Regions from separate parts of the Sporomusa intestinalis genome, predicted to be linked through region 3. Evidence: riboswitches for the same ligand, from Rfam matches in the RefSeq annotation. Region 3 holds a riboswitch; each other region holds the start of a gene.

Region 1 (5,803 bases), 2.2 Mb from region 3:
ACGAAAAGCTGTAAGATTGAGCGCCCTTAACTAAAGCTGCTGCTGCCGCTGAGTTAAGGGTGTTTTCCTGGGCCTCATTGACAATTTGCCGGACTGGTTATACAGTGATGATAGGAAAAGGCCGCTTAGCTTTTACCGGCGGAAAAACGCGCAGCCAGGAGTTTGCCTGCCGGTAAAGCTGCATTGGCAGCGCTAAATTACAATCGCAAGAGGGCAAGCGTTTATGTCTGAGAATAAAGTAATTAAGACCTCGGTCCGCAATTTAGTTGAGTTTGTACTTAGAGCAGGTGACCTGGTTGCAGCCTTCACCGGGAGCTCGCGCCTGGTTGACGGGGCTAAAATCCACCGTAAGCTCCAGCAGTCCCAGACTGCCGAGTATCAGCCGGAGGTCAGCCTGACAATAACAGTGGAGCGGTCTGCGCTTGTCCTGCAGATTAGCGGCCGGGCTGACGGTGTGATTACAACAACAACGGCAGGAGGCACGGCAGAGATTACCATTGATGAAATTAAGTCTGTCACCCAGGAGCTTGAAACGCTGGCGGCCGAAGCCAACCCCCTGCACTGGGCCCAGGCCAAATGTTACGCCTACATGTACGCCGCCCAGCATGGCCTGGAGCAGATTGGCGTCCAGCTTACCTACTGCCAGGCCGCTACCCTGGAAACCAGGCTGTTCAAGCAAATCTACCCGGTGCGGGAACTGGCCGTTTTTTTTGAGGCCCTCATCAGCGACTATGTTATGTGGGCCAAGCGGCTTGGCGACTGGGCGGTCAGCCGGGATGCCTCCGCCGGCCAGGTGCAGTTCCCGTTTTCTGCCTTTCGCCCCGGCCAGCGGCAGCTAGCGGTTGCCGTATATAAGACAATCCGCGGGGGGGTTAAGTTATTTGCCCAGGCGCCTACCGGCACAGGCAAGACCATGGCCGTTATATTTCCGGCTGTTAAGGCCCTGGGGCTGGGACATGTGGAAAAAATATTTTTCCTTACTGCGAAAACGGTAACCCGGCAGTTGGCGGAGGCTGCTTTTGACCGTCTGCGGCAGGCCGGATTGCAGTGTAAAACCCTGACCCTGACTGCCAAGGATAAAATATGTCTCAGTCCCGGTTCGGCCTGTACGCCGGAGGAATGTCCCTACGCCGCGGGGTATTATGACCGGATTAAGCCGGCCTTGCTCGCCTGCTGGCAAGAGGCGGCTTTTACCCGCGAGGTCATTGAACAGCAGGCGCGGGAATACCAAGTCTGTCCCTTTGAATTATCGCTGGAGCTGGCATTTTGGGCAGATGCGGTTATTTGTGATTATAATTATGTGTTCGATCCCCGGGTTTATCTGAAGCGGTTCTTTCAGGAACCCGGCGGGCAATACTGCTTCCTGGTTGATGAGGCCCATAATCTTGTTGACCGGGCCAGGGAGATGTTTTCCGCGGCGATAACAAAGCAAAGCTTTATGCAGATTAAGAAAGCGGTCAACAAGGAGCTGCCCGCCCTGGCTAAGACTGCCGGCAAGATCAACAGGCTGCTGCTGCAGTTAGGCAAACTATGCGGGGAAAAGACCGCAGCCGGGGGCGCAGACTATTATGTGCGGGAACAGCTATTCAGCGAGGTCCTGCCCTTGCTGCGAACCTTTATGGATGCAGCCGAAAAGTGGCTGGCGAAAAATGAGCAGGCCGATTTCCGGGAAGAGCTGCTGGAGCTCTATTTCCAGGCGAATGCTTTCTTGCGCACGGCTGAGACCTATGATGAACGGTATGTAACCTATGTCGAGAAACTAGATAAAGAGGTACAGCTTACACTGTTTTGCGTTAATCCGGCAGAACTGCTGCGCCAGGCAGGGCTGCGGGGGCGGGCGACAGTCTTCTTTTCCGCTACCCTCGCCCCGATGGAATATTTTTTTGAGATCTTAGGGGGCGGGGAGGGCGATGGCAAAATCATCGTGCCCTCGCCTTTTGCCGCCGCCAATCTACGAATCCTGGTCGCCGACCATATCAGCACAACCTATAAGACCAGGGCCGGGACCTATGACGTGATTGTCGACAGCATTACCGCCGCGATTAAGGCGAAAACCGGAAACTATCTGGTATTCCTGCCATCTTACCGGTACCTGGAGGAAGTAAGCCGGCGGTTTGCCCTCCACAACCCGCAGATCAGGGTCAGCAAACAGACCGGTGAGATGACGGAAGCCGAGCGGGCCGGCTTTCTGGAGCAGTTTTCTGCCGGCAATACGGAAACCCTGGTGGGGTTTGCCGTGCTGGGCGGCGTATTCGGCGAGGGCATTGATCTGACCGGGGAACGGCTTGTTGGCGCCGTAATTGTTGGTGTGGGGCTGCCGATGGTATGCCCGGAACGGGAGATTATCAGACAATGGTTTGAACAGAATAACGGCCAGGGCTTTGCCTACGCGTATATCTACCCGGGGATGAACAAGGTCCTGCAGGCCGCGGGGCGGGTGATCCGCACCGAGCAGGACCGGGGCGTAATTTTGCTGATTGATAGCCGTTTTGCCCAAGCCCGGTACAGGCGGCTTTTCCCCCTGGAATGGCGGGGGGCCGTACGTGCGCCGGGGGTTGACCGGATTGCCGGCGGGGTCCGGCAATTTTGGCAGCAGGAGCTTTGAAGGCTATAATATTACCTATGTTAAAATGACAGCCAAGCCGGGCCGCGGGTGGCCGCAAGCCTTGCCCCAGCGGCCGGCGGTGTTGTAAAATAGAGATATACCGGACACTGGCAAAAAGGAGGAGTTCACAGTGGATTTACTCGCTTTACTGCAAGAAAAAAAGAAAAAAGCCAATGAGAATAATAAGCCGTTTCCCAAAGCCGGCAAGGTGAAAAATTCCAATCATAAAATGCCTATGCGCAAGAGTGGCCGGGGCAAATAACGGCTGAGCGTGATAAACGCCTGCAGCACAGCAAGATGTGCCGCAGGCGTTTATTGTTTGGGCTACACGCTAATATTTTTATGTATAAAATTTTAATTGCGGTATATGATAACAGCAGGTCATAAACAGCATATATGCCACCACATAGGTGCCTCTCAAACGAGAGGAGAATAGGGAAGTTCCGAGGGATGGAGACATCCCGCAAGACGCGGTCGCGCCACTGTAGACGGAGGTTAGCCCGCATACCCGCCGGCAGGAGGGGATGCAGGGGGCCTGAAAGCCGTCAAGCCAGGAGACCTGCCTATGCTGGCTGTTATTTACCCCCGCGTCAGGGGTATTACCAGAAGGATGAGGATAACAATGAGCCCCTGCCCTTTTGGCAGGGGCCTGCCGTGATTCAGGCCCGGCAACCGTTGCTGCGGGGTGTAGGCAGGCGGTCAGTTAGTGTAAATAAAACCTTTCTTTTCGACAATTTCTGCATAAGAAAAAGGCAATAGGAAAAGACTTTGTTTGAAAGTCTTTTTCCTATTGCCTTTATTTGTTTTGGGGACAACCGTGATTTGCCAATTGGCTTACATTTGGTAGACAGGGACCCGTTGCGGGCAGCAGAGTTTTAGGGGTAGCGAGGTATAGTGTAGTGGAAAAAACAAGAGTAGTGCAGGAATATGTACCAGGCAAGCAGGTGACACTGGCTCACCTAATCGCCAATCCGAAACAGGAATTATGCGACAAGCTGGGGCTTGGGACAAGCGGCGCGATTGGAATTTTAACGATTACACCCTCCGAAGCGGCCATTATTGCCGCCGATGCAGCAACCAAAACCGCCCATGTCCAGATTGGTTTTATGGACCGGTTTACCGGTTCTGTCGTTATTACCGGCAATGTGTCGGCGGTAGAAGCCGCGCTGCGGCAGGTAACCGGTTTACTGGCCGAAGGCTTGGGGTTTACCGCCGCCGGCCTGACCCGGTCTTAGCAGGATGATTATGCTGATTGGTCCTGTTGGCGCCGGCAAGACTTCTTTGATCAATGCCCTGCAGCATAACGGCGGTACGGCCCGGAAAACACAAAGCATTCTTTTTCGTGACGGCATGATTGACACACCGGGCGAGTATGCGCAAATGCCCCGCTTCTATTCCTCGCTGGCGGTTACCGCCGCCGAAGCCAGTCTGATCGCTGTGGTGCAGGCTGCCGCCGATTTCCGGGCCGGGCTGCCGCCCGGGTTTGCCGGCATGTTTCCCAGGCCGGCCGTGGGCATTATCACCAAAATTGATCTGGCCGGCGCCGACCGGGAAAAAGCCCGGGCACGATTGCAGCAAGCCGGTGTCAGGGGACCTTTTTTCTATGTGTCCGCACTTACCGGCGAAGGCCTGACGGCATTAATTGATTTTTTTACTGAAAGGGGGTGTAAATAGTGGGCGAATCCTTAGGAATGATCGAGACCAAAGGCCTGGTGGGAGCCATTGAGGCTGCCGACGCCATGGTCAAGGCTGCCAATGTCGTGTTGGTAGGGTATGAAAAAATCGGTTCCGGCCTGGTTACCGTCATGGTACGGGGCGATGTCGGGGCTGTCAAAGCGGCGGTAGACGCCGGCGCTGCCGCCGCCGGCTGCGTGGGTGAGGTAATCTCAGTTCATGTTATCCCCCGGCCCCATACCGATGTGGAAAGAATTATTCCCAAAATTTAATAACAGCTATTTTGGAGGTGTAATAGATGGAAGATCATTTGGTTGAGCAGGTCATGAATGAGATCAAGAAGCGTATGAGCACCGAGCCGAAAACGGCGGCACCGGCAGCTGACACACCCCGGGTGTGTGTCAGCCCGGGGATTACGGAATTCGTGGGCACGGCCATCGGCGATACGGTCGGCTTGGTCATTGCCAACGTAGATTCGGGGTTGCACGAAAAGATGAAGCTGGACCCTAAGTTCCGGTCCATTGGCATCCTTGGCGCCCGGACCGGGGCCGGTCCGCATATTATGGCGGCTGATGAAGCCGTCAAAGCCACGAATACCGAGATTATCAGTATTGAATTGCCCCGGGACACGAAAGGCGGCGCCGGCCATGGCTCGCTGATTCTGTTCGGCGCCGAGGAGGTGTCTGACGCCCGGCGGGCCATTGAGGTGGCTTTGGGAGAACTGGAGCGCACCTTTGGCGATGTGTATGCCAATGACGCCGGCCATCTTGAGCTGCAGTACACCGCCCGGGCCAGCCTGGCCATACATAAGGCTTTTGGCGCACCGCTGGGCCGGGCCTTTGGGCTGATTGTGGGCGCCCCGGCGGCAATCGGCGTGCTGATGGCTGATGTTGCGGTAAAAACGGCCAGTGTCGAGGTGGTTGGTTATTCCAGCCCCGGCAACGGCACCAGCTTTTCCAATGAAGTGATTCTGATGGTAACCGGCGACTCGGGCGCCGTCCGGCAGTCGGTTATTGCCGCCAGAGAAGTGGGGAAAAAGGTGCTTGAGGCTATGGCCGGACCGGCGCCCTCATCCGCGACACCGTACATATAGACTAGGGGGAAAACAAAAGTGAAGAGATCAAAACGTTTTGAGATGCTGGCGGCCCGCCCGGTAAATAATGACGGTTTTGTCGTTGAGTGGCCGGAAGTGGGGTTGGTAGCCATGAGCAGCCCCAACGATCCCAAGCCCAGTATCAAGATTGAAAACGGCAAAGTGGTGGAGATGGACGGGGTGCCCCGCAACCGCTTTGACTTTATCGATCAGTTTATTGCCGATTATGCCATTGACACGGCAATAGCCGAAAAGGCAATGGCGCTGGACGATGCGAAAATCGCCCAGATGCTTGTTGATATTAATGTATCCCGGGAAGATGTTGTCAAAATTGCCCGGGGCCTGACTGCCGCTAAAATTCTGGCGGTGCTCAACACCATGAATGTGGTGGAAATGATGATGGCTATGCAAAAAATGCGGGCCCGCAAAAC
Region 2 (5,803 bases), 160 kb from region 3:
TGTCTGGCATAGGCTATGTTGTTTTCCACCCGCACCACCCTATACCATTTGCCATTATCCACGACCAGCTCATCCCCTATATTCACGGTTACGACTGACACATACATCAAGGTATTGCCTGTCGCCTCATCCTGAATGATGTAATATTCATAAGCCGGCTTTGCAGGCATCTGTTCAGACTTTTTGAACGGTCCGGGAAGATATTGGGGAGCGTAATACCAAAGTCCTGAAACAAGTATCATTACAGCAAGTATTCCAACTCCAAGCAGGATTATTTTATTCTTACTATGGGATTTCACAGCCTTGTTTTCCACTCCTTGTTTAATGCCAGTTTATCTTTTTTATAGTAGCTTATCCGCAATATTAATTTATAAACTGTAATGCTGGCCGCTATCATTACGCCGGCCAATAATTCGCTTGGAGGACTCACCAGTACGGCCCAAAGCCGGGATCACTTCCCGGCTTTGGTGTTCTTATACTTACGCGTCCCTGGCCAAACCAGGCAGTTTAATTTTTATTGTAATATTCTCTGCGCACAAAGGCAAAACATTGATCCAACAGCATACCCAGGCGCTTATTTATTTCCGTTATGTCTTTTTTCTCCTTGTCCAACAGATCATATTCCAGGCTCAGTTCCCGGATTTTATCACATAAAGCATCATATTCCTGTCTTTTTTTTACTGTCAGTCTCTTTTTCCTTTTAAGCATCCCTCAATAGCTCCTCTAGTCGTAATATCCAAAGGCTCGCCTTGTTTGACGAAGCCTTATCGGCTTATCAGATGATCTTTTCAGTCCTGATCCGGTTGCAAGACCGGTAGGCTCTGGCTTACGGTCAAGGTCAAGCTATATGGCAAAACTGTTTTTGCTGTTGAGCGAACTTTTCCATAAATCAGGTATTTGTTAACAGGATTAAGTAAAGACGTAGAGAAGATATGTCGTATATATATTAAAACAGCGGCAAAACCATTATCTTTTTCACCATATAATACCATTTATTTCACAAGCAATGCAACAATATTATATTATTTGTGAAGTGCAATGGCATTTCCATCCCCAGTATAATGAACGCAGGAGGTGGATAAGTATTGCGGAAACCGAAAAGGTATGTAGAAAAATATAGAGAAATCGGTAGAAAGGTAGCTTTTTATCGGAATATACGCGGATTAAGCCAAGAAGCATTAGCTGAAAAAATTGAAGTCAGTGCAAGCCATATATCTAAAATTGAAGCTCCCCAGGCTAATTCCGCGTTTTCTATAGATATGTTATTTCTAATCGCGGAAGGGTTAGAAATCGATGTGGCGGCTTTCTTTAATCCCATTGAAATAAGTAGTCCCTATATAAAAAAATAGTACGTAAGGAACCGGCCGGCTTGGTCGGTTTTCGTTTTGCAACCTCATTTCCTAGGCCGCTACAACTTTTCTTTGGCATTGGCAGGCAATGTATCAGGAAATAGTCCTAAAATCATATCAGTGGATACATTAAGAGCGTTTGCTAACCTTTTTACCACTACCTGGCCAGGATTTTTTTTTGCGCCACGCTCAAGTTCGGAAATATATCCCTGCGTTAAGCCTGCTGCCTTCGCCAGTTTTTGCTGCGACATATTTTTCATAGTCCGCAATTTTTCCAGCGTCATTTTCTCATCCTCCTTTTTAGTACATCTTATGCTTAACATTCTAATTCTATAGAATTAATCAGTCAATACTATGATATTATTTTTCCGATAGTGATATATGCTATTATTACTATAGAATTATTTTTAGAATTATTTTTAAGGTGGTTAAAAATGGATATCACAAAACGCATTATTGAACTACGTGAATTAAAAGGGTATAGTACGAATAAACTCGCGGCTATAGCAGGACTGTCACAGGGTTTTGTAAGGCAGATTGAGTTAGGTGAAAAACAGCCTACCGTTGATTCTATGAGTAAAATATGTGCTGGCTTAGGAATAAGTTTAAGTGAATTCTTTTCTGATGATGATACGGAAATACCAATAGATATCAAGCAATTAGTAACCATTGCTAAAACTCTCACTCCCGGCCAGAGAGAGGCTTTGCAATTGTTTCTGGAGCGAATGAAAAATGATATCCAGTAATTTTTTCTACCTTCCCGTTTCCGAGGGAATAATAAGTAAAAAATAGGTTCAGGCTGCATAACCGGCTTTATAGAGTCGGTTTTTTAGGTTTATAAGCCGGAACATTAAAAGGTACACCGCAGGTTGATGGCCGGTGTACCTTTTTTAGTCTACCAGCAGTTAAAAAATAATTTCTGTGGACATAAGAACGACGATACCCTAAAGGGTATCGTCCCAAAGGACTTGGCCCAAGCCAAGTCTTTTCTTATCCTGATAGACAGTCATGTCGTTATAACGGCACCATCAAAGAATATAAAATGCTATTTTTCAGGATAGAAAGGTTAACTTTCCGGTTTTATGATAGTATTTCTCATATGGAAAAAATACCAGGTTGTGACGCTATTTTCATCCAGCCTGTGCCCGTTAGGGCCTGATCGTTTCTTTAGGTTCGCAAATTAAGTTTCAGGCGATTTTGCCGTTTTCGATCAGCCTAAAGATTTTGCCGGCAATAGCAGCATCATCCCGTGGTTCAGCCAATAGCGGCTCAATCTGCCGCCACACCCCGTCCGGGTTGATTGCCAGCGCCCTGGTGTTCAGCCACTGCCCGTCGGCAGCGATTGTTCCTTTTAATTTACCCTGCAGCGAGAGCCGTTCTTCATATTCCTGTTTGAGTGCGGCCGCTACCCGCGTTTTATCAACATAGGTCAGATCATCTGATTTGAATACAGCCAGCATACCGGCCCGGATAACGGCATCGCCCTCGCTTTTATTGATCATGCCCTTTTCAATGGCCGTATAGAGCAAGCTGTTGTACTCAGCAAAATAACGGAAGTCGTCCCGGTACAGCGCCGCTTCCACGCTGAACAGCATGTAGTCATAACCGGTAAGCGGCCTGGCCGGTGTCTGGTCGTCACCCCAGTAGAGCTGCGAATTTTTTACGAACAGCTTTTCCGGGTTGAACTTGGCGGCATCGGCCTTAATCACGGCAAAATAGCCGTTCTGGAGCGATACGCCGCCCAGGCTGTCTGTTCCGGCGTATTCATTGTGAAACACCAGACGGATGTCTTTATCCCCGCCGGCTAAGAGGTCCTGCAGCGCGCTGACCGCACTGTCGACCACTTTGAGAGTGGTTGACAGCTGGCCGATGGTCAGCAGGCTGGAAATGCTATTGGCAAGACTTAAAAAAGACTGAAAATAGTCTTTGTTGACATAGGCCAGTAAGGCGGCACTAATCGACACCCGGCCGCCGCGATAAGGCACCAGGTTGGTCAGGGAGTAATTCAGCTCCACGCCATGTCCCAGCGAGCTTTCATCCAGGTTAAGCGCCAGCGGACCGGCCACGCTGGGCAGCTGCTGGGCCGCATTGGCGCCGAATTGCAAACCGACCACAGAGGAAACCACTGGCACAACCTTGCGAAACAGCTTCCGGTCATCCTTAAGGAACATTTCCGCCAGGCGCAGGCGAAAATAGTGTTGTCCCTCCTGGAACACAATCCTTTCCACATCCGCTGTTACCGGTGTAAAGACATAATGCTTGGCTTCTTTCACAAACAACCGGGAAAACCAGTCGATCAGACTCATGCTGTTCCTCTCCTTTTTGCCTCATGGCAATGTTTTTCAACGAGAACGTCCTCATCAGAAAAACTTGGCTTGAGTCAAGCCCTTTAGGACGCCACCCATTAGGGTCTAGTCGTTCATATGCCCACAGAAAAATTTTTTAACTTCTGGCAGAATGACAAAAACACTCTCCTGCAAGGAAAGTGTTTGCGTGTTTACGCTGCCGTAATCCCCGCCCTGTCGCTCGCAGGTACAAATGGCGATTGCCGGGCAGGCAGTTCTCCTGACTCCGGTTCATCGCTCGCCTGCGCCTTCCCAAGCGATTGCTCAGTGGCACTTGCAGGCTTGCTCCCCGTTACAGTGGCGGGACCGTGCCGGTATTGCACCGGACTTCTCTATTAAGCCCCGAAGGGCACCTATCCCCACATTATGCTGTTAATGGTGTATATGGGATAAATTAGCACAAAAATTCTCTTGCCCTTAGTATAGATCAGGCCAAACACATTTGTAAATAGATGATTGAGGATTTATTGGTTACAGCCACCGTCAGGCGTATACTCTGACACATTTATTCGCTGTGTTTGTCTCACTGCCTGGCGGTAGCATATTTCTTTACCAAACATAATATGTAATAGATAACAAGCAGAGGGTGGGATTAGATTTATGCTATTCTGGTTGATTTTGGCAGCGATCATATTTTTTCTGTTATCCCATTTTTGGGTGCTGTTATTAGCCTTACTCTTTTTCTGGTTTATTTAGCCGCTGTTGTCGCCTTCTTAGAAGCTGGTACCAGGCCCCAACCTATAAGCCCTGCCGCAATTAGACTAACTAACTGCGGCAGGGCTTTTTTTATCCTGATAGACACTCATGCCATTACGCTGGCACCAGCAAAGAATGAAAAATGTATTTTTCAGGATAGAAAGGTTAGTTTTCCCTGGATAAGGGCAACCCGGCTTCCGCTTTCGCCCCAGCTCGGCCCAAGCCGTGTTTTCTTTGACTGAAGCGGCAAGCAGCTTTTCAGACTTCCATAATGATAGGCAGAATCATGGGTCGCCGGCGGGTGCGTTCATATAAATATTTGCCCAGGGTATCGCGAACATTAGACTTAATTGTGGCCCATTCGGTAATATTATTGAGTTCGCATTTATCCAGGGCCTGTTTAACCCGCTCCTTGGCATCCTCCATCAGCTGCTCGGATTCACGGACATAGACAAAACCGCGGGATACAATGTCCGGGCCGGCAGCTACCTGACCGCGCTGCTTATCCATAGTGACAACAATGATAAGTATCCCGTCCTGCGACAGTTGGCGGCGGTCCCGGAGGACGATATTCCCCACATCGCCGACCCCCAGGCCGTCCACCAGGACATTGCCTGAGGTTACCTTGCCGGTTATAGCGCCCTTGTCCGCGGTAAATTCCAGGACCTGGCCGTTTTCGGCAACAAAAATATTTTCCTTGGCCATGCCTAAAGACTGGGCCAGTTTAGAATGCTTAATCAGATGCCGGTATTCGCCATGTACGGGGATAAAGAATTTCGGCCGCAGCAGATTATGCATCAGCTTAAGCTCCTCCTGGCTGGCATGGCCGGATACGTGGATGCCTGAGGTGGATTCATAAACAACCTCGGCGCCCTGGCGGAATAAATAATCAATCGTCCGTGACACCAGCTTCTCGTTGCCCGGTATTGGCGTAGCCGAGATAATTACAGTATCACCGGGAATAATTTCAACTTTCTTATGATCCGACATGGCCATCCGGGTGAGGGCCGACATGGGTTCCCCTTGACTGCCTGTTGTTAAAATAACGATGCTGGATGAGGGATAGTTGTTAATTTCGTCAATATCAATAATAACGCCCTCGGGAACATTTAAATAACCAAGTTCTAAGGCGATCGTAACAACGTTCACCATACTCCGGCCCAGGATGGCCACCCGGCGCCGGTACTTGCAGGCTGTGTCAATAGCCTGTTGAATCCGGTGAATATTGGATGAAAAAGAGGCAATAATAATTCGTTCCCGCGCATTGCGAAAGGCATCATCAAAGGTAACGCCCACTGATTTCTCACTTGGCGTATAGCCGGGCCGCTCGGCGTTCGTACTGTCTGCCAGCAGCACCAGCACCCCCTGGTCGCCTAATTCGGCAAATTTGTGAAAATCAGTGACTTTACCGTC
Region 3 (5,803 bases):
TGGAAAAAAAAGCAGAGTACATAAATGCCGATGACGCGAATGATCCAGATGCCGGCAATTGTACTGTACATCGGACTTTTGGTATCGCCTGCCCCCTGCAGCGCTCCCGCTATAACCAGGCTTACGGCTGTAAACGGCTGGGCAAAAGCGTCAATCCGCAGCCCGATGGTCACCATATCGATCACCCTTTGATCACTGGTAAACAAGGCTCCCGCCAGAGAGGCGAAAATAAAATACAGAATGCCGACAAGCCCCATAAAGACGGCAGCAACGCCCATGATGACAATTCCGTAATGATAGGCGTCATTCTTACGGCCGGCACCAACATGATTGCCGACAATTGTTGTGGCGGCAACAGCAATGCCATAGCCTGGCAGGAAGGCAAACTGAGATATGATTCCGCCAAAAATAAAGGACGAGTAGGCATCTGTTCCCAGCCGGACAATCAAGCCGGCATAAAATAACTGTCCCAGCCGCATAATTAGCCTCTCGGCGACAGCCGGGCCGGATATCTGTAATAACGGCCGGATAAATTGGCCTGCCCAGCCCTGGGCTAAAGTAAAAGCGATTTTTGACTTTTGGATATAAACGTAAAGCGCCAATACGCCAGCCAGCCGCGCAATCGTTGTAGCCCAGGCGGCGCCGGCAATTCCCCAGCCGTTCCAGCCGCCAATACCAAAGATCAGCAGATAAGCCAGAATAATGTGCAGCAAATTTACCCACAGGCCGACCTTCAGCGGTGAGGTTGTGTCACTGGCACTGCGTAATATGCTGCCGAATATCGTCATGAGGGAAATCAGCACAGACGGGACGCCCACAATTTGAAAATACGTTATACCCGCCTGCAGGACTTCAGGCTCAGTTCCCATATAACGCAGCAAAGGTTCAGCAAACAGCAATGTGACAACACCAAAAAACAGACCTAAAATGATAGCAAGCCACGCTGACTGCCGGGCGATGGCTTTGGCCCGGCCGGCATCTCCGGCCCCGAGGCAGCGGGCAATCAGCGAGGAGGTGCCTATCCCCATCGCCATAAATACCGCAATATAAATGGCTACGATGGCATTGGTGACGCCGACGGCGGCAACTTCCTGCAAGCCGATTTTAGCAACAAACAGGGTATCAATAAAACCGACAATATTTAATAACAAGTTTTCGATTACCGTTGGCACAGCCAATGTCAATACTACCCGGACTTTCTCTTGCCACGTTTCGCTACTAACCGTATTAGACATTTGCAAATCTCCCGGCTACATAGTATCGTTCCAAACCCGACTTTGCTGTAATTTAACCGCCGTTTCCACCTGGTTTCAGACTTTGCTTTTTACTCATATCCCCCTATGGGGGATATTTCAATTAAAAAAATTATCCTGCTATTCAGGATTAGTGATAAGGTATACGGTGCTGTCTTTATCCGGCAGCAAGCTAACAATAAGCAGGAAACCATAAAGATGCTTTCTTACCGAAATAAGAACAGCATCTTTCCGGTTATAATACAGGCCTGTATTTTGCCTGGCGGTTATAATTGCTTTTCCATATGAACAATTTCAAAACTGCCGCCTTGGTCAAGGATAATTTCAAACCCCTGTTTCTGCCAAAAGTTAAAGCCTCCCGGCAAAAAGTGATGGGTGTGCAGATACAGCATTTTGTACCCGTGCTGCCGGCAAAAGTCAGTCATTAATCCGACAAGCTTTGAGCCAATTCCCTGGCGCCGTAAACCGGCGTCAATATAGCAGCGGCCCACTTCGGCCGTTGTGGGCAGATGGTAGCGGCCTTTGAGCAACTCGATTCTGTCATTGTAAGCACAAATCGCGGCCGAGCCGACAACGGTTCCCGCTGGCGTAAATACCGCCCACATATTGCAGTTTTCCGGTTCAAGGTAGGTTTTTCCCAGTCCCCAGACATCGTCAGTAATGGCTGCCTGACCTTCCTGGTGAAACAAATCCCGCAACTGTTTTAACAAAAAATCCTGTACAGCGGCTATGTCTTCAGACCGAATGGGACGAATTACTAAATTCTGCGTAGCCAAGCAAATACCCTCCCTATAGCGTTTAGTTGTTATATTCTTCCTGCAGGCCTGAGCTGCCTCCTTGTTAGGCTTTAGCCGTCAAGGCGGCGATTTTTCTGTTCAGTCCCGGCAGATAAATCCACAGGAAAAGCGACCGGCCCAGACTGAAAACGATAAATGCCAGCCAAATACCATGGTTGCCCAGGGTGGGAACGGCCAGCCACAGGGAAATGAAATACGTGATCAAAGAATATATCAGTGAATTACGAACAGGCGCGGCCGCCGTTGCCCCCACAAAAATCCCGTACAGCTCCAGCCCCCAGAAAGCAGCCAGCGGAAACAGGGCTATCCAGTAACTATACTGCAATGCAGCCTGCTGCACATCGGCGAGGGTTGTAAACATTTGAATCAGAGGAATTTTAAGCGCGATTGCTATTGCTGCCAGGACAACGGCCGTAGCGCCCCCCCAGATAGCTGTCAGCTTAACGGTCTTGACATAAAGAGCCTCATTCTTTTCGCCAATTGCCTGGCCAACCAGAACGGTACCGGCATTGGCAAAGCCGCTCAGGAAATAGGCCATTACAAAATGCAGTTGCAATAAAACGGCATTAGCCGCCAGAATGGTGTCCCCATACCGCAGGCCATAAGCAGCCAGGCAATCGTAAACAGTCAGCAGACAGGCTGTTCTGATAAATAGATCCCGGTTTACTTTCATCATCTGGACCAATGGCGCCGGATCAACAATCTTTTTTGCTGAAAGCTTTTCCAGTGTAATTGCCCTGCTTTTTAATAAAATAGCTGCACTCAGCAGGAACGCCGCAATCTCGGCAATCAGCGTTGCCGCAGCTACCCCGCCGGCAGCCCAGCCGAAGCCGCCGACAAACAGTACGGCTAGTACCATATTCAGCACATTCATAAAAACCTGCAAAGCCAGTGACAGCTTTACTTTCGCCATTCCCATCAGCCAGCCGACAATGACATAGTTGCCCAGCGTAAACGGCGCGCTCCAGATGCGGATATGATAATAGGCGGCGGCAATCTCGCCAACTGTCTCATTCGGCGCCAGCAGGGCAAAGGCGATTTGCTTTATCGGCCACTGGAGGGCAACAATTACCAGTCCGAGGCCAACAGCAATCAGCAGCGGCCTTAGCAACGCCAGTGCAACTGCCTGTTTATCACCGCTGCCACTGGCCTGGGCGCTAAATCCTGAAGTGCTGACCCGCAAAAAACCCAAGATCCAGTATAATGTGTTAAAAATAAGTACCGCGATAGAAACGCCGCCGATGTAGGCGGCTTGCGGAAGCCTGCCCATAATTGCCGTGTCGACAACTCCCAGCAGCGGTGTGGTTAAGGTGGCAATGGTCAAAGGTATGGCCAGAGCCATAAATTTTTTATGATCGTTCAGGCCAATCACAGTTGTTGTTTTTTCCCGCATTGGTGCTCCTTACTGTCGGTATAATCAAATAAATACCCCAATGCAGCGAATGCATTGGGGTAAAATAAGCACAATAAACTATTGCCCCAATCGCCTCCCTATCGTTCGCAGGTAATAACGGTGATTGAATATAGGCAGTTCTCCTGGCTCTGGATCATTGCTCCTCCAAACCTTCCCGAGACACAAGGTTTCAGTGGTATTTCTTGGAATCGCTCTCCCATTACAGTGGCGGGACCGCGCCGGCTTTCAACCGGACTTCCCTATTAAGCCCTCGCGGGCACCTATATCGTAGTTATGAAGTTTCATACTCGCAGCTTTTATCACAATCTGTAAGACACTTGCATAAAAAGTATTGCATAAAATGACCAAATCTGTCAAGAGATTGCACCGCGGTTATCCGTCTTGCCTATTTTACCGCTTCCTGTCTTGTTTCAGCAAAGGATAAAAACGATTAAGAGGGTTAGAACAATCAGAAGCACAACACCCACCCATACCTGCCAGCTTTCAAAATTATGAAAAGCTGCGAATCCATTTACAGCACCATGGGCTTTACGGCCGACATCATTAATCGTAGTTTTAATTTTTTCTATATCCATTTTACATACCTCCATATTATGTTATTTTATTATATTCACATTGGCGCAAAGCCGTTTGCAAAAGTTTAATTATTTTTCGGCATAACAAGCAGGCCTGCTATTTCTCCTGAATAGCAGGCCTGCTTGTTATGTCGTTGTGGGGCCAGGCTTCCCAGCCGCCGTTTAAGGTGTGTGGGCACTGTGATCATACCAGGCTGTGAAGCAGCCAGGCTGAAGTCGCCTTTTACCACGGATACAGATATTTATCAGAAGCTCCAGCGCAGGCCGGCGTCAACGCGCCAGTCGGTGTCGATATCGCTGCCGGTGCTCTTTTCCAGATTGGCATAGGCATAGGAATTATCGCTCACTTTGGCGCTGCCGCCCAGTTGGAAGACCGCCCAGCTGCCCCCCAGGTCCACCCGGCTGCTTTTGGCCTCTTCGGCTGTGAACCGGCTGCTGAAGTCCCCGCTGAATTCATGCGCCAAAAAGGCTTTGGCATAGATGCTGGTGGTGGCTGTCAGGTGCCCGACGCCGACCCCGATCCGGCCAACCAGGCTGGTAAAGCCGTCCTGGCTGATGTTCATGGTCCGGTAGTTGCCGTCCCCGTCTTTTACATCGCTGGTGGCGGTATAGTCTTTGCCCTGCAGCCGGCCCCAGCTCAACTGCAGCTGCGGCTCAACATACAGGCCGTTGCCGTGTTCGAGGCGCCGGCCGTATTCGGCGCTCACCGACAGGCCGTTTGTTTTGTAGTCGCCTGCCACTTTATGGCCCATTTCGTTATAGACGGTGAAGTCATTTTTCACCTGGCCGCCTTTTACGACGATGTCGGTGTAGTGCCCTTTACCGCCCAGCCAGCTGCCGTACAGGGACAGGCTGGTCGCCGTATTGTCGCCTTTGCCGCCCAGGATATAGTCGCTTTCCCCGTCGTTGTGGCTTACGGCCGCACCCAGGCGCCAGCCGTTGTCTGTCTCTTTGTCATAGCCGAGCTGGACAGCCTTATAGCTGGTGCTGTAGCGGGTATTGCCCTGATCGTATTTGTTTTTGCCGGCATAGACGCTGGCCCAGATGCCGCCGGCGTCCGGCGCCAGGCGCAGTTCTCCCAGGCGTTTTTGCATATCGTTATTTTCCGCCCGCCACAGCAGGGCCGACGACACCATGGCCGATTTGGTGCCGCTCATGATCATGGTTTCGTACTGCCCGTATTCAATGGGGTTTTCCGGGGTAATCACCGTGCCGTCCGCCAGGCTGCCCTGCCCGTCGGCTTCGGCAAAGGCGATGTCGCCGACTTTCCACAATATGCCGGGGGCGGTCAGGCCCTCGCCGATGGCCACCTTGCCTGCCAGATTGCGTTCCGCCCCATTGGCTTTCGTGTAGCCGCTGTAGGTCAGTTTGCCCGCCAGGGCGTTCAGGACGCTGGTGACGGTTTCCTCCTCTGCCACATCAATGCCGCTGCTGTCGGTCATTACTGTGATTTCAGAGCCGGCCGCCGCTTTTTTGATGCTGATGCCGCCGCCCACGATATCCGCCGGCTCCAGGCTGCTATGGCCGTAAATGACCATCGTGCTGCCGCTGTAGTCCTCAATGGCGATGCCGCTGGCGCTCTTTTGCTGGATGATGCCGCGATTGGCGGCGCTGTCGCCGCCGTGGAAGCCGGTTACATGGCTGATGCCGTCAAAGGTCCCCTGCAGCTCTGCCTGCGTGTACTCAAAGGCAGTGGTATCGTAGGTTAGCCCCTGGGAATCATGAATCCACAAAGCGCCGTTCTGTAAAAAAAGATTAAAGGTT
Region 4 (4,711 bases), 1.8 Mb from region 3:
GAGTTGTCAAACACCTTCGGTTTTGATTTGATGTAACCTTACATTAAAGAGGTAGAGGCAAAACACAACCTCTTAGTATAATCAGAAACTATTTTTGGGTCTTATATCAAATCACTTTGGCTGTAACCTCAAAAGGAATATTTCACGCCTAACTGATAATTGCGGGCTGGCATGGGGAACGAGCCAAGTTGGGAATCTCCCACTAATTCATAATCTTGATTTGTTAAGTTATTAACTTTGAAATAGGCGCGGGCATGCTTATCAATAGAATAATTCATAGCCAGATCCACAATCCAGTAGCGTGAAGAGGTAAACCTCGTTGCACTGCGCCCGGTAGCCCCCGTGCCATCAATATCAATATTCCATTTTTCATCGGCATAGCTAACCCCTAGCCGGTAACCGTTTGGCTGCGAGTTTTCCGGGTCCTGAATATAGGCAGCACCAGTTTTTTCCTCAACCTTTAAATAAGAATATCCTGTCATAACAGTCCAGAGTGGCGAAATAGCCCGCCGTAATTCTATGTCGACACCCTTTTTGCGTAATTCGTTGATGTTGGACGGTGTATATACAGTTGTAGAGATACCGCTGTCATCATATGTATATGAGCCCCAGTCAATTGCATCGTGCAGCTTGCTTTGGAAATAACTGGCCTTAACATATGTCCGCTTATCCAATTTTTTATTGATGCCTATTGTCGTCGTATAGCCGGTTTCAGGTTTTAGGTTGGTATTGCCGACCAGCTTGTATCGGTAGATTTGCCCTCCATACTCATACTCACTACCCTCCTCCGGCCAGAATAAATCATCTACCAGCGGCGCATTAAAAACCTTGCCCCACGATATGTACATGTCTGTGGTTTCATCCATCTGGTAGTTCAATGAAGCCCGCGGCGTTGCCTTGGAACCGAACGTACTATGGTGGTCATACCTGATGCCTGGAGTCAGAATCCATTTGTCATTTAGCTGCATCCGGTCTTCCAAGTATGCTGCCTTATTGGTAATTTCCTGATTACCCATTGAGGTGTGCTGCACCCGGGTATTGCGCCATTCCACGCCCCCGACCAAAAGGTTTTTGTCATCTAGGTGCCAGCCATCCTGCCAGGCAATGCCGGTTTCCTTATTGTTGTACATCGAATCCTCATCGGTATCATGCAATTCATACTTATGATAATTTTGGTACAAGCGCAAGTATCCCGGGGTTGTTGATGATTTATCCATATTATATGTCAAATCCCAGTTATTGGTAAGCGTATCTAAATACGCACTGGGATTATGGTTTATAAAACCAAGTGGCTTATAAGGCTGCCCCTTATGGTCGTCAGCATGCTCCGCGCTGAATGTCAGTGAGGTCGTGTCGCTTAATTCCCTGTCAATACGGATTGTCATGTTTTTCTGATCATACGCGCTGTTCGGCATATCTTTTACGGTGCCAAATTTAAAATCTTTATAGGCAGAGTGATCCTGCTCTTCTTTCCCTGCTGTAATAAACCAGTTCCAGCCTTCCTCAGCGCCTGCTGTGGTAAGCTCATACTGCCTATACCCCCAGGAGCCGGCTCCGATATCAAGAGTCGAACGACTTTCGCCGCCTTGCCGGGTAATAATATTAATAACACCACCTACAGCGTCTGAGCCATATATTGCTGACGCCGCTCCTTTTACGATCTCAATGCGCTCAATATTGCTTAGGGAGGGAAGAACATTTAGATTGTAGGTCGCCTGACCATGGCCTGGTTTCTTATTTAAATTCACCCGACGTCCATCAATCAGGATGAGCACCCGCTCATCACCATTGAGGCGGACATATTCTTCCGCCCCCGGAAAACCCTGCTGTCGTATTTCAACGCCATTGGCATGTTTTAACACATCGGCCAGGCTCTTATAATGTCCGTTTTCAATCTCCTCTCTATCGATGATTGAAACATTAGCCGCTGCCTGGGAAAGCTTGGTTGGTACCCGATTGGCTGTAACCACTACCTGATCAAGCACATATGCATCCACTTCTTCGGCGTAGGAAACCCCTGGCCACTGTGTTAAGAGCGTGCCGGCCACCATAGCACACAGCCAGGCATGCCTTTGCCTGTTCGGCTTGTTCGACTTTCTTGTTTTCACACATCTCATCTCCATAACAATTTATAATTCCTGCAGAACGGGTGCAGTAACCGTCGAAAGGATAAGACCAAATAAAAAACTCCCAATATATTATTGGGAGAACATAGATACATTAAGTATTCGCATCCCCTCCCCATCGCTCGTAGGTTAAACGGTGATTTGCAATAGGCAGTTCTCCTGGCTCCGGATCATCGCTCGTCCAAACCTTCCCAAGACCTTCGTCTCAGTGGCATCTCTTGGATTCACTCCCCATTACAGTGGCGGGACCGCGCCGGTATTGCACCGGACTTCCCTATTAAGCCCTTACGGGCACCTATTGATCATATTAAATTTTCTGTAAATATCATGTTTAATATTACCATTGCCGCTTAGGGTTGTCAAACATATTTCTTCCGGTTAATACAATTCCAATATTCCGGCCCATGACTGCGGGGATCATCCCTGTTCCGTGCCGTCCCCTGTGCTAAAAACAAATACCAGCACTTTAAACGGCTGGTATTTGCCCATAATATAATATTAGAACTTATATTTATAACTCAGCATGTAATTAATGGGGGTTGTGTAATAGGCCGAACTGGTATGGTTGACATTGTCCTGCCTGTCCAGCACATTATCAATACTCAAGTTAATTTCACTGACTGCGTCAACGGCATAATTGACATGTAAGCTTGTTAATAAATAAGGCTTGGTTTCAAAAGAGTGCGCATTGCTTGGCGTAAGCACCCGCTTGGCCAGGTAATTCGCCGAGAGGCTGGCCGTCCATTTATCCATCTGGTACGTAGCCCCGCCATTGAGCTGCAGCCGGCCGAAGTTTCTGTCCCAATAGGTTTTAACGCCGGTTTTTTCGGATTTTGCCCTGCCCTTGGGATCACTGTAGGTCAGCCCGTACTGGTAAGACCAGCCGTTATGTCCCTGAATATCGGCGCTTAACTCGATCCCCGTATTTTTCAGATCCTCATTGACGGCGTAATATTTGTCAGATTGTTTGCTAAAGCTGATATTATCCTCAATCTCATAATTAAATAGTGCCGCCCGCCATTTGTGGTTATTATGATTTTTCTTCCAGCCAACTTCATAATGAATACCGGTCTGGGGCCGAAGATTGGGGTCGCCGACCACCATAGTACCGCCAGTGGAGTACATCTGGCCAAAAGTTGGCATTACATAGGACTGGCCAATGCTGGCATACACACTGGCGTCGGCCGACAGCTTATGGACAAACTGTCCCTGGGCGCTGAAGTTGTGATAATTTTTATCTTCGGCAGCCCCGCCTGTCCAGCTTTTCCGGGCACTGAGCGTAAAGGTATCGGCCTCCCGCAGAGGCGCTTCCCATTGGCCGTAAAGGGAATAATTATTGCGCTCATAGCGGGTGCTTTCTTTCACTTCCGGCGTATAGCTCTCATTTTGATAGGTTGCGCCAAATAACAGCGTACTGCCGCTCGTCTGCCAGATATTTTGCAGGTCGAAACCATATGTGCGATTCTTCTCCTTGGAATCTTTCCATTGCGGATATTTGTCGCTCTCGCCGGTTGAACTGTAATAGTCCATCCCGGTAGAATGCAAACTGTTGGCATTATAGTATAGATTGCCTTTTAAATCGCCCTGCTTCACATTAAGCTGCACAAAATCCTTGGTATTATCGTGCCGGCGATTGTAGCGCGCCTTGTCATCAATAAAATAAGGATAATCATATTTAGCGTCATAGCCTTTACCAAAGGTATAGGTAAAGCGGCTGACTGATTCATTATGACTGTACATTAAGTCCACATTTTCATCAAAAACATAATTGAGGGTAATATTATTTTTCTCCGAACCATTAAATGCATTATACATTTCCGGAGTGGCCAAGTTGGAAGAAACTTTGCCAACATCGCCCCACTTATCATAGGTATAGCTGAAACCCAGCTTACCGGCCTGCGTCGTCAGCGCATAGTTTTGCTGCCCCTTGTTGCCGCCGCCGACAGTAACGGTGTTCGGCATTTCCTTCTTTGTGATAATATTGATAACACCGCCGGTAGCCTCGCTGCCATATAAAACAGACCCGCCGCCCTTGACCACCTCAATGCGTTCCACGTTTTCCAGAGGCATATCCTCGAGATTATACAACCCTCTTAAATTGGCCGGCGTGCCGTTGATTAGCAGCAGTGTTCCTTTTTCCACACCCCTGATACTAATTTTACTGGTCATAGATCCCAGCGAAGCCCCGCCGGGGCCTTTGGCCTGGTAAATCACGCCGGTGGCCATGGCCAATGCCTGCTGCAGGTTTCGGGCGCCGGTGTTCTGTAACTGTTCGCTGGTATATACGTCAGTTGCCGCCCCGATATCCAGGTCCTTTTTTTCATAGCGCTGCGCCGTAACCAAAATCGTGTCCCAGACATATTCCTCTGTAGCTTCGATATCCTCCGCATGGGCAGGCGAAGCCAGCGCCAGTGTGGAAAACAACAGTGCCGCTAAACCAATGTTTCTGTTGTGCTTGCTTACTCTCATTTTTCTCTTCTCCTCTTACTTAGTCTACCTTTGCTATTAGTTGCTTGCGCTAGCCCTTATGGCAGCCGGCAATTTGGGCCACCGTCCGGCATTACCCGTAAAAAATACCCCTCACC

The links. A riboswitch is a leader RNA that binds a small molecule or an ion and turns the genes downstream of it on or off. The one in region 3 is predicted to bind cobalamin.
Region 1: linked by a shared signal. The riboswitch ahead of eutS (ethanolamine utilization microcompartment protein EutS) and the one ahead of ACZ481_RS12535 (MATE family efflux transporter) in region 3 are both predicted to bind cobalamin.
Region 2: linked by a shared signal. The riboswitch ahead of ACZ481_RS11705 (hypothetical protein) and the one ahead of ACZ481_RS12535 (MATE family efflux transporter) in region 3 are both predicted to bind cobalamin.
Region 4: linked by a shared signal. The riboswitch ahead of ACZ481_RS04130 (TonB-dependent receptor plug domain-containing protein) and the one ahead of ACZ481_RS12535 (MATE family efflux transporter) in region 3 are both predicted to bind cobalamin.

What each region holds. Positions count from the first base shown of each region.
Region 1 covers NZ_AP042390.1:4,876,789-4,882,591, reverse strand. Annotated here, with positions in the region: gene ACZ481_RS22705 (hypothetical protein) at 1-14, shown strand, start outside; gene ACZ481_RS22700 (ATP-dependent DNA helicase) at 224-2,605, shown strand; gene ACZ481_RS22695 (hypothetical protein) at 2,736-2,867, shown strand; cobalamin riboswitch at 2,997-3,186, shown strand; gene eutS (ethanolamine utilization microcompartment protein EutS) at 3,505-3,840, shown strand; gene ACZ481_RS22685 (EutP/PduV family microcompartment system protein) at 3,851-4,279, shown strand; gene pduA (propanediol utilization microcompartment protein PduA) at 4,276-4,551, shown strand; gene pduB (propanediol utilization microcompartment protein PduB) at 4,578-5,372, shown strand; gene ACZ481_RS22670 (propanediol/glycerol family dehydratase large subunit) at 5,391-5,803, shown strand, end outside.
Region 2 covers NZ_AP042390.1:2,504,387-2,510,189, reverse strand. Annotated here, with positions in the region: gene ACZ481_RS11730 (stage II sporulation protein P) at 1-314, opposite strand, end outside; gene ACZ481_RS11725 (hypothetical protein) at 508-708, opposite strand; gene ACZ481_RS11720 (helix-turn-helix domain-containing protein) at 1,086-1,349, shown strand; gene ACZ481_RS11715 (helix-turn-helix domain-containing protein) at 1,409-1,633, opposite strand; gene ACZ481_RS11710 (helix-turn-helix domain-containing protein) at 1,784-2,095, shown strand; gene ACZ481_RS11705 (hypothetical protein) at 2,537-3,655, opposite strand; cobalamin riboswitch at 3,888-4,067, opposite strand; gene ACZ481_RS11700 (ribonuclease J) at 4,649-5,803, opposite strand, start outside.
Region 3 covers NZ_AP042390.1:2,665,223-2,671,025, forward strand. Annotated here, with positions in the region: gene ACZ481_RS12525 (MATE family efflux transporter) at 1-1,235, opposite strand, end outside; gene ACZ481_RS12530 (GNAT family N-acetyltransferase) at 1,520-2,029, opposite strand; gene ACZ481_RS12535 (MATE family efflux transporter) at 2,094-3,443, opposite strand; cobalamin riboswitch at 3,560-3,743, opposite strand; gene ACZ481_RS12540 (hypothetical protein) at 3,875-4,039, opposite strand; gene ACZ481_RS12545 (autotransporter outer membrane beta-barrel domain-containing protein) at 4,285-5,803, opposite strand, start outside.
Region 4 covers NZ_AP042390.1:895,164-899,874, reverse strand. Annotated here, with positions in the region: gene ACZ481_RS04130 (TonB-dependent receptor plug domain-containing protein) at 129-2,108, opposite strand; cobalamin riboswitch at 2,259-2,440, opposite strand; gene ACZ481_RS04125 (TonB-dependent receptor plug domain-containing protein) at 2,625-4,595, opposite strand.